3 regions of the Thalassotalea piscium genome follow, and region 1 is predicted to be linked to each of the others. Evidence: predicted binding sites of a transcription regulator. Region 1 holds the regulator's gene; each other region holds the start of a gene.
The links. Region 1 encodes FNR, which switches genes on or off when oxygen is low (the NO sensors DNR and NnrR bind a similar motif). Its sites were predicted from a motif close to TTGATCTAGATCAA; they were not measured.
Positions count from the first base shown of each region.

Region 2: a site for FNR is predicted at 2,194-2,207, ahead of napE (periplasmic nitrate reductase, NapE protein). Genes of this name have one in related genera too.
Region 3: a site for FNR is predicted at 2,475-2,488, ahead of QUD79_RS01590 (GbsR/MarR family transcriptional regulator). Genes of this name have one in related genera too.

Region 1 is NZ_AP027362.1:2,153,366-2,158,132, reverse strand. Features, by position in the region: gene uspE (universal stress protein UspE) at 361-1,290, opposite strand; gene fnr (fumarate/nitrate reduction transcriptional regulator Fnr) at 1,500-2,219, opposite strand; gene QUD79_RS09350 (sulfite exporter TauE/SafE family protein) at 2,265-2,939, opposite strand; gene QUD79_RS09345 (TonB-dependent hemoglobin/transferrin/lactoferrin family receptor) at 3,164-4,767, shown strand, end outside.
Region 2 is NZ_AP027362.1:1,104,153-1,108,919, reverse strand. Features, by position in the region: gene QUD79_RS04685 (tRNA(Met) cytidine acetyltransferase TmcA domain-containing protein) at 1-2,080, opposite strand, end outside; gene napE (periplasmic nitrate reductase, NapE protein) at 2,265-2,426, shown strand; gene napF (ferredoxin-type protein NapF) at 2,446-2,979, shown strand; gene QUD79_RS04670 (chaperone NapD) at 2,972-3,262, shown strand; gene napA (nitrate reductase catalytic subunit NapA) at 3,274-4,767, shown strand, end outside.
Region 3 is NZ_AP027362.1:392,980-397,746, reverse strand. Features, by position in the region: gene QUD79_RS01600 (zinc-dependent metalloprotease) at 1-1,184, opposite strand, end outside; gene QUD79_RS01595 (class 1 fructose-bisphosphatase) at 1,380-2,351, shown strand; gene QUD79_RS01590 (GbsR/MarR family transcriptional regulator) at 2,538-3,080, shown strand; gene QUD79_RS01585 (cytochrome ubiquinol oxidase subunit I) at 3,096-4,505, shown strand; gene QUD79_RS01580 (cytochrome d ubiquinol oxidase subunit II) at 4,502-4,767, shown strand, end outside.

The DNA of each region.
Region 1 (4,767 bases):
CTTTTACGAATAAGGGTAATTGATGTGCTTATCAGTTATAGCTCCTTGCATTACCTTACTACCGCCGTCCTTGGCGGTAAAGCACAACCTACAAATGGCAATATTATTTGTTAAAACTAAAGCTATGAAAATGAGCTAATGGTTAGTATGAGCGTCCACTGAGGTGGAAATGAAACACTTGATGAGCATAATTTCTTAATTGTAGGTCGCATTTATGCCGTCACATAGCTGCCTTTTACGAATAAGGATAACTGATGTGCTTATCGGTAATAGCTCCTGCATTACCCTACTACCGCCGTCCTTGGCGGTAAAGCACAGCCTACAAAAGACAATATTACTTTGCAGAGTTCAACTTATACATTAGTTTTGTAATGGTGATTGGTAGCCTTCAGGTTTAAGCGCTAATACATCGCAGTTTAGCCCGTCGATTACATGTTCGGCAGTATTACCAATTAATGCAGCTGAAAGGCCTGTTCTGCCAATGGTACCTAATACTACCAGTTCTGCGTCTAATGATAGTGCTTTGTCTTGAATTATGTCTTCAGGTAAACCTTCACCTATGTGTGTGTTTTCAAGAGCGATATTGAATTTTTTTGCTAGTGTAGTCATTGCTGCTTTATGATGATTGAGCATAGATTCGTTGTATTCGTTAGCGTTGAATTCAGGTATTTCAATAGCGATATTAACGGGTGTACCGGGGTATGAGTTTACTAGGTGAACATTTGCTTGAATTAAATTACCTAAGTTTAATGCTTCTTCTGCAATTTTGTTGTTAAGCGATATATGTTCATCTTCGTCGCTACCTACATTAACTGCAGCTAAGATATTGCCATTTTTTGGCCATGAATGTGATTTAACTAGTAATACTGGACACGGACATTTACGGAGTATATGCCAATCGGTTGGTGTGAATATTACTGACTTAAGTTTGTCGTGTTCATGGGTACCTTTAATGACAATGTCGTAGCCTTCGTTTAGCACTTGGTCAATAATGGGCTCGAAAGGGCGGTTATGCCAAATGACTTTGCTGTCAATTTTTATATCGTGTTGAGCGACAGATGCAATTTTTTCGTTTAGCCAAACTTCTTTGTCTTTGATCACTGAATTTCGCATTACTTCACGCTCATCACTTGAGAGCATAGTAGTCATTTCGTATGAAAAATCATAAATACTTAAAAAGGCAGTAATGGTTGCGTTGGTTTTTGTTGCTAACTCAATTGAACGTTCAAGTGCTTTTTGATCTTCAGTGGTAGGGTCAATAACAGTTAGTATTTTTTTATATTTTTCCATGGTTAGCCTCATAAGTTATTCATAATTATGACTACACAGACTTAATATCTTGTAAGTTGTGCCTTTCGATTAAAAATAATCAATTGATAATCAGTGTAGCCTTAATAAGATGATGCATCAAAGACGTAATTTATAAGTTGTTCTAAATCAATTAAATACCAACAAGCCCAGAGATGTTAACTATAGTGTTTAACGGCAAATAAGTGCGGTTAAATGCCCGCACATTCTTTTAATTTTTCTGCATCAAGTATTGTGATCAATTTACCTTCGACTTGAATTAAGCCACTTTTATGAAAGCGGTTAAGTAAACGGCTGATTGTTTCTACAGTTAAACCAATGTAATTACCAATATCACTTCGGGTCATAGTTAGTCTGAATTCTGTAGCAGATAGGCCTCGAGCATGGTACCTAATACTAAGTGCACTAATAAAGGTTGCTAAACGTTGCTCTGCATTTTTACGGTTTAATAGTGTTAGCATTTCTTGATCGGCACGAATTTCTGTACTCATCATTCGCAAAATTTGCTTTTTAAGCTTTGGTACTGTGTTTGAAAGCGTGTCTAAGGTGTCGTAGGGAATTTCACACACCATAGAGGTTTCTAAAGCTTTTGCAAAGCTAGGATGTGTTGACTCAGCAATTGCATCAAATCCTAATAAGTCGCCAGCTAAATGAAAGCCTGTAATTTGTTCTTCGCCATGTTCATCAACAGTAAAAGTTTTAAACGTGCCAGAACGAATAGCAAAAAGCGATTGCATTTTGTCGCCATCTTGAAATATTTGCTCGCCTTTATGAATAGGGCGTTTACGATCAATTATATTATCAAGATCTTCTAATTCTTTATCATTTAAAGAGTATGGCAAGCATAATTCACTAATACTACAATTTTGGCAGTGAATATGTTGTTGGCCTGAGCATTGACGATTTTCCATTTTATCCTTGAATTTACGCGAATAAATTATTTACTACTGATGGTATTAGAACATCATGTCAGATGCAAATTTTAACGTATAAATTCCATAAATTATTAGCATTATTGCCATAGATTTTCGAAAAGTATTATTAAGCAACAATGTCTTTAAAGAAAGCGCGCCAACCGAAACAGTAATTAGTGCAGGTAAGGTACCTAGGCCGAAGAAAAACATAATAGTTGCGCCAGATACTAATGACCCACTGGCTAATGACCAAGTTAAGGTTGAATAGACGAGCCCACAGGGCAACCATCCCCAAATGGCTCCTAATGCTAATGCTTGTTTGGCACTATTTACCGGTATAAATTTTTTACTTAACGGCGACAGTAGTTTCCATAGGCCTTTGCCTAATTGCTCTACTTTATTTAGTACCATAAACCAACGGCCAATATATAGCCCAAGTAAAATAAGAAAAACACCTGCGATCATTCTTAATATAGTGACGGGAAAACCAATGTTTTTTGCGGCGAGTGAACCTGTAAATCCAGCAATAGCACCAATAAGCGAGTAGGTGGCAATTCTACCAAAGTTATATGCCATCACTATACTTAACTTACTGCTTTGCTGTTGGCTTTTATTAATAGCAGAAGACAGCATGGTAGTTATACCACCACACATTACGATGCAATGTCCTGAGCCTAATATGCCAATAATAAAGGCTGCAAAAAAGTCTATTTCCATAATTGAACCTGAAAGTGTATGTGCTTCATATTTGTAAAAGAAAGCAAGAATATCATGAATTACTTGCGCTCAATCAACTTAATCGTAATTGAGTTAATTGGTGCTTAATACAATTGACTCAGATCATCTTTTTCTAGCACTAACTATTGTATAAGTACGTTAATTTTAACACTTAACACGTATAACTCGATCAATAAGAGTTTCATCTTTCTGCGGAGTAATTTATGTTTAGCAAATCTTTGGTTAGCTTAGCCGTTGCCAGTTTCTTTATACCTACTAGTTCAATTTTAGCAAATGATATGCCTGAAGTATCGTCAAAAGATGATACAGAAGTGATTGTTGTTATTGGTAAAACACCACGTAAAGTGCAAGATGTTGTTGGCGCTGTATCTGTTATTAATAGTGATGAAATTGATAAAATGCTAGTACATGACATGGCAACTCTATTTCGTTATCAAGCGGGGATTAATGTAATTAATTCTGGTAGCCGCTTTGGCGATTCGAGTATTGCTATTCGAGGCATTGCGGGTAATAGAGTCACTACAGAAATTGACGGTATTCCGGTTGCTGATCAGTTTAGTGTAGGGAGTTATTCAAACTCTGGCCGTAATACTATTGACCCCGATCTTATTAAGCAAGTAGAGATATTAAGAGGGCCTGCTTCAAGTACATATGGAAGTGATGCTATTGGTGGTGTTGTGTCGTTTATTACTAAAAAGCCGGTAGACCTGCTTAGCCAAACTGATCGCGATGTCTACCTTGACATTAAAACAGGGTTTAACTCGGTTGATAACAGCAAGTCTGCATCTTTGAACACAGCCTTTGCTTTCGATAAATCTAGTGTATTGTTATCGGGGTCGTTACGAAAAGGTCACGAGCTTGATAAAAAGCTTACAGGTAACCTTGCTAAAGACACCCAAGATAATAAAACGCAGTCATTTCTTGCTAAGTACTATTATGAAATTTCAGATACTCAAGAAGTTAGCTTCAGCTATGACTACTTTAAACGTAGTAGTGAGTCAGATACTCAGTCTTTCTTGGGCTTAGATAGATTTGCATCAACCACTTTGTTATTAGGTGATGATGAAACACAACGCACTAATATTTCGATAAACTATGAGTTTGTTACAGATCTTGATTGGTTAGCGGGTGGCTTTGTTCGTCTTTATGATCAAAAAACTGAAACTGTACAACTTACCGAAGAAGAGAGAACCTCAAGAGGTAAAAATTACTTATATAACCGTGATTTCTTTTATGATCAAGAGGTGCAAGGCTTAAGGTTTAATTTGTATACCACCGCAGAGTCGAGTAATTTTTCTCACTTAATAGGTTACGGTGTAGAAGTCAGCCAAAATAAAACAATAGAATCACGTAACGGTTTGCAAACGAATATTGCAACAGGTGTTTCTACTAGTACTATTCTTTCAGAAACTTTTCCTGTTAGAGATTTTCCAATCTCAGAGGTCGAAGAGCTAGGGATATATTTTAATGATGAAATAAGCATAGCTAATACAGCAATAACTTTGATACCCGCTATACGATACGACAAATATAAGTTAACACCTAAACCTGATGATATTTATTTAGAAGATAACCCTGCGACAACAATTGTACATATTAATGAAGATCGTGTTTCACCTAAGCTGAGTGTGCTTTATCAACTTAATGATACCAGTAAAGTTTATATGCAGTATGTGAAGGGGTTTAGAGCACCACCTTTTGAAGATGCAAATATTGGTTTAGACATACCTATGATGAAGATGAGAGCGATACCAAATCCTGATCTTAAGTCGGAAACTTCAGATGGTTATGAAATAGGCTTTAACTA
Region 2 (4,767 bases), 1.0 Mb from region 1:
GGTATTGACGACATAATTCGCTACCTGGTCGCCGCTGCAAGACTTTACTGATAAGCAGCTCCGCATTTACGCCTGGTGTTTCTGTTAATTTGTGACATAACCACACACTTAATGAATAAGCACACACATCATAAAGTGACACTTTATTAATAAAGTCTTCAACTGCATTTATATCGTCATAAGTAAGTTCGGGCAAGTCAGATGGTTTGGCATAACTTAAAATTCTTTCTACTAATTGCGGGTTAATTTGCTGAAATTGCTCAGCCAAATAATAACAAAAACGTTGATAAAACTGGCGGTTAATTGTAAGTATAAGGTTGTTAGCAGCTGCAGTTATTGGTTTAAGTAATAAGCAAGAGTGCTCACCGCTGGCTTTATCTTGTGTAAAACCAATACGAGCAAAGTGATAACCTGCCCTCCCCCAGAACTTGGTTAAGGGTTGACTCATACCAAAACTGGTACCGATAAAGTCAAATAACTGTTGCTGCGCATAAGCTTCAATAATTGTTAATAGCTCAGTTCCTAAACCGCTACCTTGCAGCATTGGTTGTACAGCTATACGCACTATACGTAGATACTGATAGTCAAATGCAGACCTTATTGTGCAATGTATTAATAATGACTGCGGTAAAAATTGATCTTTTAAACGTTTTTTAGACGCTAAAGCTAACTTTATATCGCACTCTGTTGCTCGACCTTCTTTTAATGTTAATGCAACCGAAAGTACCGTTTGATTGTCTCTAGCAAAGTATACAAAAATTACCAACTGTTCGTTTGTTAGCAAAAACTTTAAATCACTTGGCGATGTTTGATAGTGAGCTGTCACTAACACACCAAAAACCTGTTGCAGTAACGCCTCGTTTTCAAAAAGCTGTTTTTGTGTTACTTGTCGAACATCGCCTGTATTAACTTCTTTCGATGATATTTCAGTAAAAAGTTCACTTAAAGGAGCTAACAAAAAGCTTTTAAACACCAATTGCTCTAATGGATCGTTCTCGCGCCATCGTATCGGTTGGTTAATATGCAACTTCGAATACTGAGGACATTTTTGTGCTAATGTTTGAGTAAAGTTTATAGCAAAGCCACGCCCTGCACCTTCATACCCGTGAACAGTCGAAGAGAAAACTACTCGATGATAGTGCTCAACTATGTCAGTTAGTAAGTATATAGGGATCGCTGCAGCTTCATCTATTAACAGTAAGTTGGCATCGGGGTGCTCTAACACCAGTACATCTACTGCAACAAATTGCACAATATATTCAACGTTATCCGTTTTATAAGTAAATTGGTCACCAATGTAACTACCTTGAGGGCACGAACGCGCTAATTGCATGAAAAATACTTTTACTGCATCTTTATGAGGTGCGGTAATTACAATGTTATGCGCTTTTACCTGCCTTGGGCTTTGCATTAAATTAGCTACCGCAATGGCCAACGCCGACGATTTTCCACGTCCACGATCTGCTGTTAAGACAAGAGGCCTTTTCCTATGACCATTAGCTACACTTTCAATGGCTTTAACTGCCAAGTGTTGTTCTTGTGTTAGACAGTCAGACTCGAAAAAACTTTGAAGTGCACAAGCAGGCTTTTCAGTAAACAAACCGTCAATATTAGGGGGGATTTTATCTTCTTCGTTAATCACGACAGCTGATTTATCAGCACACACCCGCTGCCATATCCGTTGAATAAAGAAGTTACTTTTATCGTTTAATAATTCGTTATCACATAGCCATATCATTACCCCACCAGCTCTTATTGTTCCGCTAAGCGCGGCAAAGGCATCGGGGTGAAAAGCATTGTCGGCAAAAAACACTAAATCATTTTCAGTACCCAAATGGTGATGAAAGTTGTTAATGATTAACTCTGGAGCTACTGTAAATTGCTCCCCATAAGCAATAGCCTTGTTCTGTAGCGCAAGCTTATCTGTTTTAGAAGACTTTTTCTGCTCCATTAACAAGGTTTTGATCAGTGTATTTGACCAGAGCAAATCACCATTAAGCACCACTAAACAGCGCTGCTGCTGATAATACAGTTTTTCGCGTAAAACAGTGAGCAACGAACAGAACTTTAAAGGAGTCAATGAAAACACTTCACTTATTAATTTTATCTGAGTTTAACAAGCATTTTATAAAATCTAAACTACACTTTTAAGAAATTGTAAATGAAATTTAATCAAAAAAAATAATAGTTTACTTGATCAGAATCAAAGTTAATAAATGAAAATCATGTCATTATAATAACCCCGACAGTTTTAAGGAAAATAAATGAGTGATAACCCTACCCCAGAGCAAGTGAGAAAACATGAGAAAAACACCTTTATCTTTCTGGCTGTGTTCTTAGCCCCAATTCTTTCTGTAATTATTGTCGGAGGTTTCGGCTTTATGATTTGGATCAGCCAAATGATTTTCGGCCCACCTACTTCATAATAGAGCTATATAATAATAAATGAATAATAAGATAGAGAACCCTAGCAGAAGACGTCTTTTTAGAGGTAAGTTATCTCCACCGACACCTTCACTCAGGTTGCCATGGGTAATTAGTGAACAACACTTTATTGATAACTGCTCTCAATGTGGAGACTGTATTAGCGCATGTGAAACGAATATTATTACTAAAGACGATGCTGGTTTCCCTACAATAAATTTTTCTGACAATGAATGCACCTTTTGTAATAAGTGCCATGTAAGCTGTCAAGAACCATTATTTTTAGACAAAAAAGAAGTTCAAAATAAAGACATTGCTCCATGGCCAGCACTTCTCGACATAAATGAACAATGCTTAGCTAAAAATCAAGTTTATTGCCAAAGCTGTAAAGATGTATGCGAAACTAATGCCATAGTCTTTGACTTTAAAAGCAGTAGCATTCCAGCACCTACAGTAAATTTAGCCGATTGCACACAATGTGGTGCATGTGTATCTACATGTCCACAGGACGCTATTTCACTAAAACTTCAAACATTAGAGGTTATTAATGCCTGAAACATATACACCAGCGCAGTCCCAAGAAGAACAAGCACATGAATATCATGTTGCAAGCTTCGTTGCACACGCACAAATGCACCAAATAGAAAGCGTTAGCAATGAAATATCACTTACCGAAGGTGCTGAAATTCACGCGATTAGTGGTGAAGGAAAAATCGTTTTCACATTAGAAGCCTCAACACAAAAGAAGATAGGCTTCTTAATAGATCAACTCAAACATCATATCGGACTGTTAAGTTTATCACCGGTATATCATCAATTTTTAACAGAACAAGAATAATAGGTGAGCATATGACCATTAACCGTCGTGAGTTTATAAAAGCAAATGCTGTTGCAGCTGCTGCTGCCGTTGCTGGTGTGTCAATACCAGCCAATGCTTCAAATTTAATTACTAGTAGCGATCTTACAAAATTAAAGTGGGATAAAGCTCCATGCCGCTTTTGTGGAACTGGCTGTAGTGTAAATGTTGGGGTAATGGATGGCAAAGTAGTTGCAACACATGGCGATATTAAATCGCCAGTAAATAAAGGCCTAAACTGCATAAAAGGCTATTTTTTATCAAAAATTATGTATGGCAGAGATCGACTAACTACACCGCTGTTGCGAATGAAGAACGGTCAGTATGATAAAGAAGGGGATTTTACGCCTATTTCTTGGGATGCAGCCTTTGATATTATGGCTGAGAAGGCAAAGAAAACGTTAAAAGAAAAAGGGCCTACCGCCATCGGAATGTTTGGCTCTGGCCAATGGACTGTATTTGAGGGTTATGCTGCATCAAAATTAATGAAAGCTGGCTTTAGAACTAATAATATAGACCCTAATGCGCGCCATTGTATGGCTTCAGCCGTAGGCGGTTTTATGCGCACTTTTGGTATTGATGAGCCAATGGGTTGTTATGATGATATTGAAGCTGCTGACGCAATGGTGCTTTGGGGCTCTAACATGGCAGAAATGCACCCTATTTTGTGGACTCGCATTACAGATCGTCGCTTAAGTGCTCCTCACGTAAAAGTTGCCGTTTTATCAACATTTACGCACCGTAGTTCAGATCTTGCTGATAACAGCATGATTTTTACTCCACAGACAGACTTAGCCATTTTAAACTTTATTGCACATTACATCATTAAAACTGATCGCGTAAATAAAGACTTTGTAAATAAGCACACTAACTTTAGATTAGGTAATACAGATATTGGTTATGGTTTACGTCCTGAGCATCCTTTAGAGCAAAAAGCTAAGAACAGTGGCGATACAGCTGGCGGCTCTACTCCTATAGATTTTGAAGAATATGCAAAATTTGTTAGCATCTATACAGCAGAATACACGTCAAAATTATCAGGTGTTCCTGTTGATAAACTCAATGAACTAGCTGAGCTTTACGCTGATCCAAAAATTAAAGTAAGCTCATTCTGGACGATGGGTTTTAACCAACATACTCGTGGTGTTTGGGCAAATAACCTTGTGTATAACATTCACTTATTAACAGGAAAAATATCAACACCTGGTAATAGCCCATTCTCTTTAACAGGACAACCTTCAGCTTGTGGAACTGCACGTGAGGTAGGCACCTTTTCTCATCGCTTACCTGCCGATATGGTTGTAAATAACAAAAAGCATAGAGACTTAGCAGAAAAGCTTTGGAAAGTACCAAGTGGCACTATTCCACCAAAGCCGGGGTATCATGCGGTACTTCAAAACCGAAAATTAAAAGATGGTGAATTAAATTTTTACTGGGTGCAATGTAATAACAACATGCAAGCCGGTGCAAACATCAACGAAGAAATG
Region 3 (4,767 bases), 1.8 Mb from region 1:
TCAGATGTAAAAGGTGATGTTAACCCTAGCGCAATTAAATAATCTTGGCGTACACGTAAAGAGCCTAAAGTTACATGACCTTTTATAATTTCACCTGTTCTTGGATCAATTACTGATGAACCATAAGACCAGCCACGAGTAGCACGATGAACCCATTGAATAACGTTATAACGAACATCCATTGGATCTGCATCTGCAGGTAGTACTTTTACTTGAAACGCATTTTTATAGCCAATAGCTTCAAACGCTTGGTTCCACCAACGTGCACCGTCAAGTAAAGCGCTCTTCACGGGCTCAGGCACGCCAGCATCTAAATAATAAACTATCGGTTCAACCGCTTCACTGACAGCAGCCGTAGGAGATTTTTTAGCTAAGCGATGGCGAGGGATAAAACGTTTAATAATTGGCTCATCAATAGCGCTTGCATAGTCCGCATAGCTTTGTGACCAATAACCACTATAAGGATGAAATATACGCTGCTTATAATTATTGTCTGGAAGTTTAATTAATGAGTGATGTAAATTAACAGTAACCGCTTTAGCATCTGGAGTTACGCTACGTAAATACCTACCCGCACCAGAGCCTTTAAAAGTAACCGTTGCTTCTAATTCAATATTTTCTGGAAATGCCTTACTACGCTGTGGATAAACAAAACTTCTAGAAAGATCTATTGCAAAATTACCTTGCTTACTATTTTTGAGTCGGTCGGCTAAATTATGAATGTCTGACAGTAAAAAAGGTGTGTAATCAACAATCACTTTTTTACCGTTTTCTCCTTCACTCTCAATATTGAAGCCCCAAATGATAGAGCTAGCAAACGCTTCGTTAACTGATTTTTTTTCTAGTTCGTTATCAGTATCAGCGCGATAATCAGTATTTAATTGCCTCAACATTACTTTATCGCCAGCTCTTTCAAAGCGAACTAAGCGGGTATCACCCAATTGTCCTCTATCTAGGCCTATATCATTTGAACCGATGCCATGAGGTAGACTACTTTGAAATATAAAGTCATGGTTAAATTGACTAATTTCTAAATAGACTTTGCCTGTTGTGTCATCTAAATAAAAAGAAAAATAGCCACTTTGAATTTTCTTATCTGCGATAAACTCAGTATAGTTACTGGCAGCCTTTGTAGTAAAAGCAATACTCAATAACACCAAAGCAAAAAGACGAACGAATTTCATATAATTCCTTATTCTATTATAATAATGTTAATTTCTACTGAAGAAAGTCTATTTCTAGGTATAATTACCATGAAATTTTCAATTAAACTTTCAGATTACGTAAACAATTTAACCGCACCTGCTAGTAACTTTGTAGTATAGCTAGTAGAGCATAATTTAAAATACATACAACAACAAAGTTAATTAGGTATCAAAATGCAACGACTTGCGCCGGCACTACGAGCTGACAATGTTCCTCTCGATTTAATCTCATTAATAAAAACCATACTTGCAGCTACCAAAGAAATTTCATTTCGTGTAAGCCAAGCACAATTAGGCGGTTTAATGGGCTCTACCCTTGATGAGAATATACAAGGCGAAGTGCAAAAAAAACTCGACGTAGTCGCTAATGAATTGTTTAAAGATATCTTGCTAGAATCTGGTTTTGTTAAAGCTATTTCATCAGAAGAAGAAGACACTTCCGTTGCCGGTGAAGACAATGGTAAATTTATTGTTTCATTTGACCCATTAGATGGCAGCTCTAATATTGATATTAACTCACTCATTGGCACCATCTTTTCTATTCATAAAGCAAAACCTGAATTAGCCGCTGGTGACCCTGATCAATTTAAGCAAGCAGGTAATACTCAAGTGTGCGCAGGCTATGTACTATATGGCCCTTCAACTATGTTGGTAATGACCACAGGTAAAGGCACCCACTTTTATGTACTAGATCGCACACATGGTGGCTATTTACTAGTTGAGCGTAATGTACAAGTACCTGTTGATACACAAGAATTTGCCATTAACATGTCGAATCAACGCTTTTGGCAAGCCCCAATGCAAAATTATATTAATGACTTACTTGCAGGTGATACTGGCCCTAGAGGAAAGAACTTTAATATGCGTTGGATCGCTGCTATGGTTGGCGACATTCATCGCGTACTAACTCGCGGTGGTATTTTTACCTACCCTGCTGACAATAAAGATGCTAATAAACCTTATAAACTGCGCTTAATGTATGAAGCAAACCCAATGAGTTTTTTAATTGAGCAAGCTGGAGGCATGGCAATGACTAGCGAAGGTCGTATTATGGATATGGAACCAAGCGATATTCACCAACGTGTTGAAGTAATTATGGGCTCTAAAAACGAAGTAGAACACTGCCTGTCTTATTACAAAAAATAATTTCGTTAAAGTTAAAAACCAGTACAGCCCGTTAAACATCTGTTTAACGGGCTTTTTTAATCCCATGAAAGCAAGTTGCTTTCATTTTCGCTTCAACATACAGCAAAAAAAGTGGCAATTGTATTGACTTAAATCAATAAAGGATTACAATTTTCACAAATTACTGAAAATTCAAAAGATACAAAAATGACAATAACACCAATGCAGCAAACATTAATTTCTCATTTTGGTGAAATGGGCTCTCGATGGGGGCTAAATCGAACATTAGGGCAAATGTACGCGCTTATTGTGTTAACTGAACAGCCAATTAATGCCGATCAAATCAGTGATGCGTTACTCATTTCTCGTTCGAATGTAAGCATGGGTTTAAAAGAGCTTAAATCTTGGAATCTAATAAAACTACACCATATTCCTGGCGATCGTAAAGAGTACTTCTTAGCTCCTAAAGACATCTGGGAAATTGCCCGTACCTTGATAGTTGAACGCAGAAAACGAGAACTCGACCCAACGCTCAGTACATTTCGTGATGCACTATTACAAGAACCAGTAAATGATGCCGACAAATATACTCAGCAACGCGTTAGAGAAATGCATGACTTAATGGAAATGGTTACCGTTTGGAGTACTGAACTGCAAAATATGTCTTCTGAGAAGCTATCTACACTGCTAAAGCTGGGTTCAGGCATTAGCAAAATTATTGACGCTAAAGAAAAATTCCTTAAAAAATAACGGAGTAGTACTGTTATGCTCGATATAGCTACGGATCCTAACGAGTTAAGCTTTATGCTTTCTCGGATTCAATTTGCCTTAAATATTAGTTTTCATATTTTGTTTCCAACGATAAATATTGCGCTTAGTTGGATGCTGTTATTTTTCAAAATACGATATAGTCAAACCCAAGACGAGACTTGGATGCGTATCTACCGATTTTGGGTACGTATTTTTGCCCTTAGCTTTGCCATTGGCGTTGTTACAGGTATAACTATGTCATTTCAGTTTGGTACAAACTGGCCTGGTTATATGGAAACTGTCGGCAATGTTGCAGGACCTTTATTAGGCTATGAAGTGCTTACCGCTTTCTTTTTAGAGGCCTCTTTTTTATCTATTATGCTTTTTGGTGGTGAACGTGTTTCCCAACGCGTTCATACCGCGGCAACATTATTTGTCGCCATAGGTACCAGCATGTCGGCGTTTTGGATAATTGCGCTTAATTCATGGATGCACACTCCTCAAGGTTACGAAATGATCGACGGTGTAGCCTATGTAACTAGTTGGATTGAGGTGATTTTTAATCCTTCTATGCCTTACCGCGTAATTCATATGTTATTAGCATCAGCGCTAACTGCAGCTTTCTTTGTTGCAGGTATATCAGCTTATCGAGTATATAAAGGTGATAGTAAGTCGTCTGCAAAAATAGCGTTAAAATTTGCGTTAGTCGTTGCTGCAATAGCGATGCCTTTGCAACTGTTTATAGGCGATTTACATGGGTTGAATACATTTAAATATCAACCTGCTAAAGTAGCAGCAATGGAAGGAGCATGGCAAACTGAAAAAGGGTTACCATTATTAATTTTTGCGATACCTGATGAAGAAACGCGTAAAAATAATTTTGAAATAGCCATACCAAAATTAGCTAGCCTTATTTTAACTCACGACAAAAATGGTGAAGTAAAAGGCCTCAACGAATTTAAGGGTGAGCACCCACCCGTAGCACCAGTTTTTTATAGCTTTCGAATTATGATCGGGGTTGGCTTACTCATGTTAACTTGCGCTTGGTTAGGTTGTTATTTTTTCGTCTATAAAAAACAGTTTCCATCTTGGTTACTTAAAAGCACTATCCTAATGACCTTTTCTGGGTGGGTGGCTACGCTTGCCGGATGGTACGTTACTGAGATAGGTCGACAACCTTACCTAGTTACAGGTTTATTAAGAACACGAGATGCTGTAACCAATACGCCTTCTGAGCATATCGCAATATCACTGACCATTTATATAGCCGTATATACATTTTTATTATTTGCCTACATAAGCACATTGTTTGTAATGACACATAGAGCCATTAACTTAGAACAAAAAGATCTGGCCAGATCGGACATGAAAGACGATCAGTTACTTGAAATCCCTAACAATACTCAAACAAGGTCTGCACCATGAATATTCCTGACAACGATTGGTTACCCGCGGTTTTTCTAGGGTTAATGGCATTATCATTTTTAGTTTATGCAATATTGGATGGTTATGATTTAGGGGTCGGTGTTTTACTTCCATCCGACACTGCTCAAGAAAACAATCAACAACATCGCGATATGATGATTTACTCTATTGGTCCTTTTTGGGACGCCAACGAAACATGGTTAGTTATGGCAATTGGCTTATTGCTTATTGCTTTTCCAAGCGCATACTCAATAATTTTACA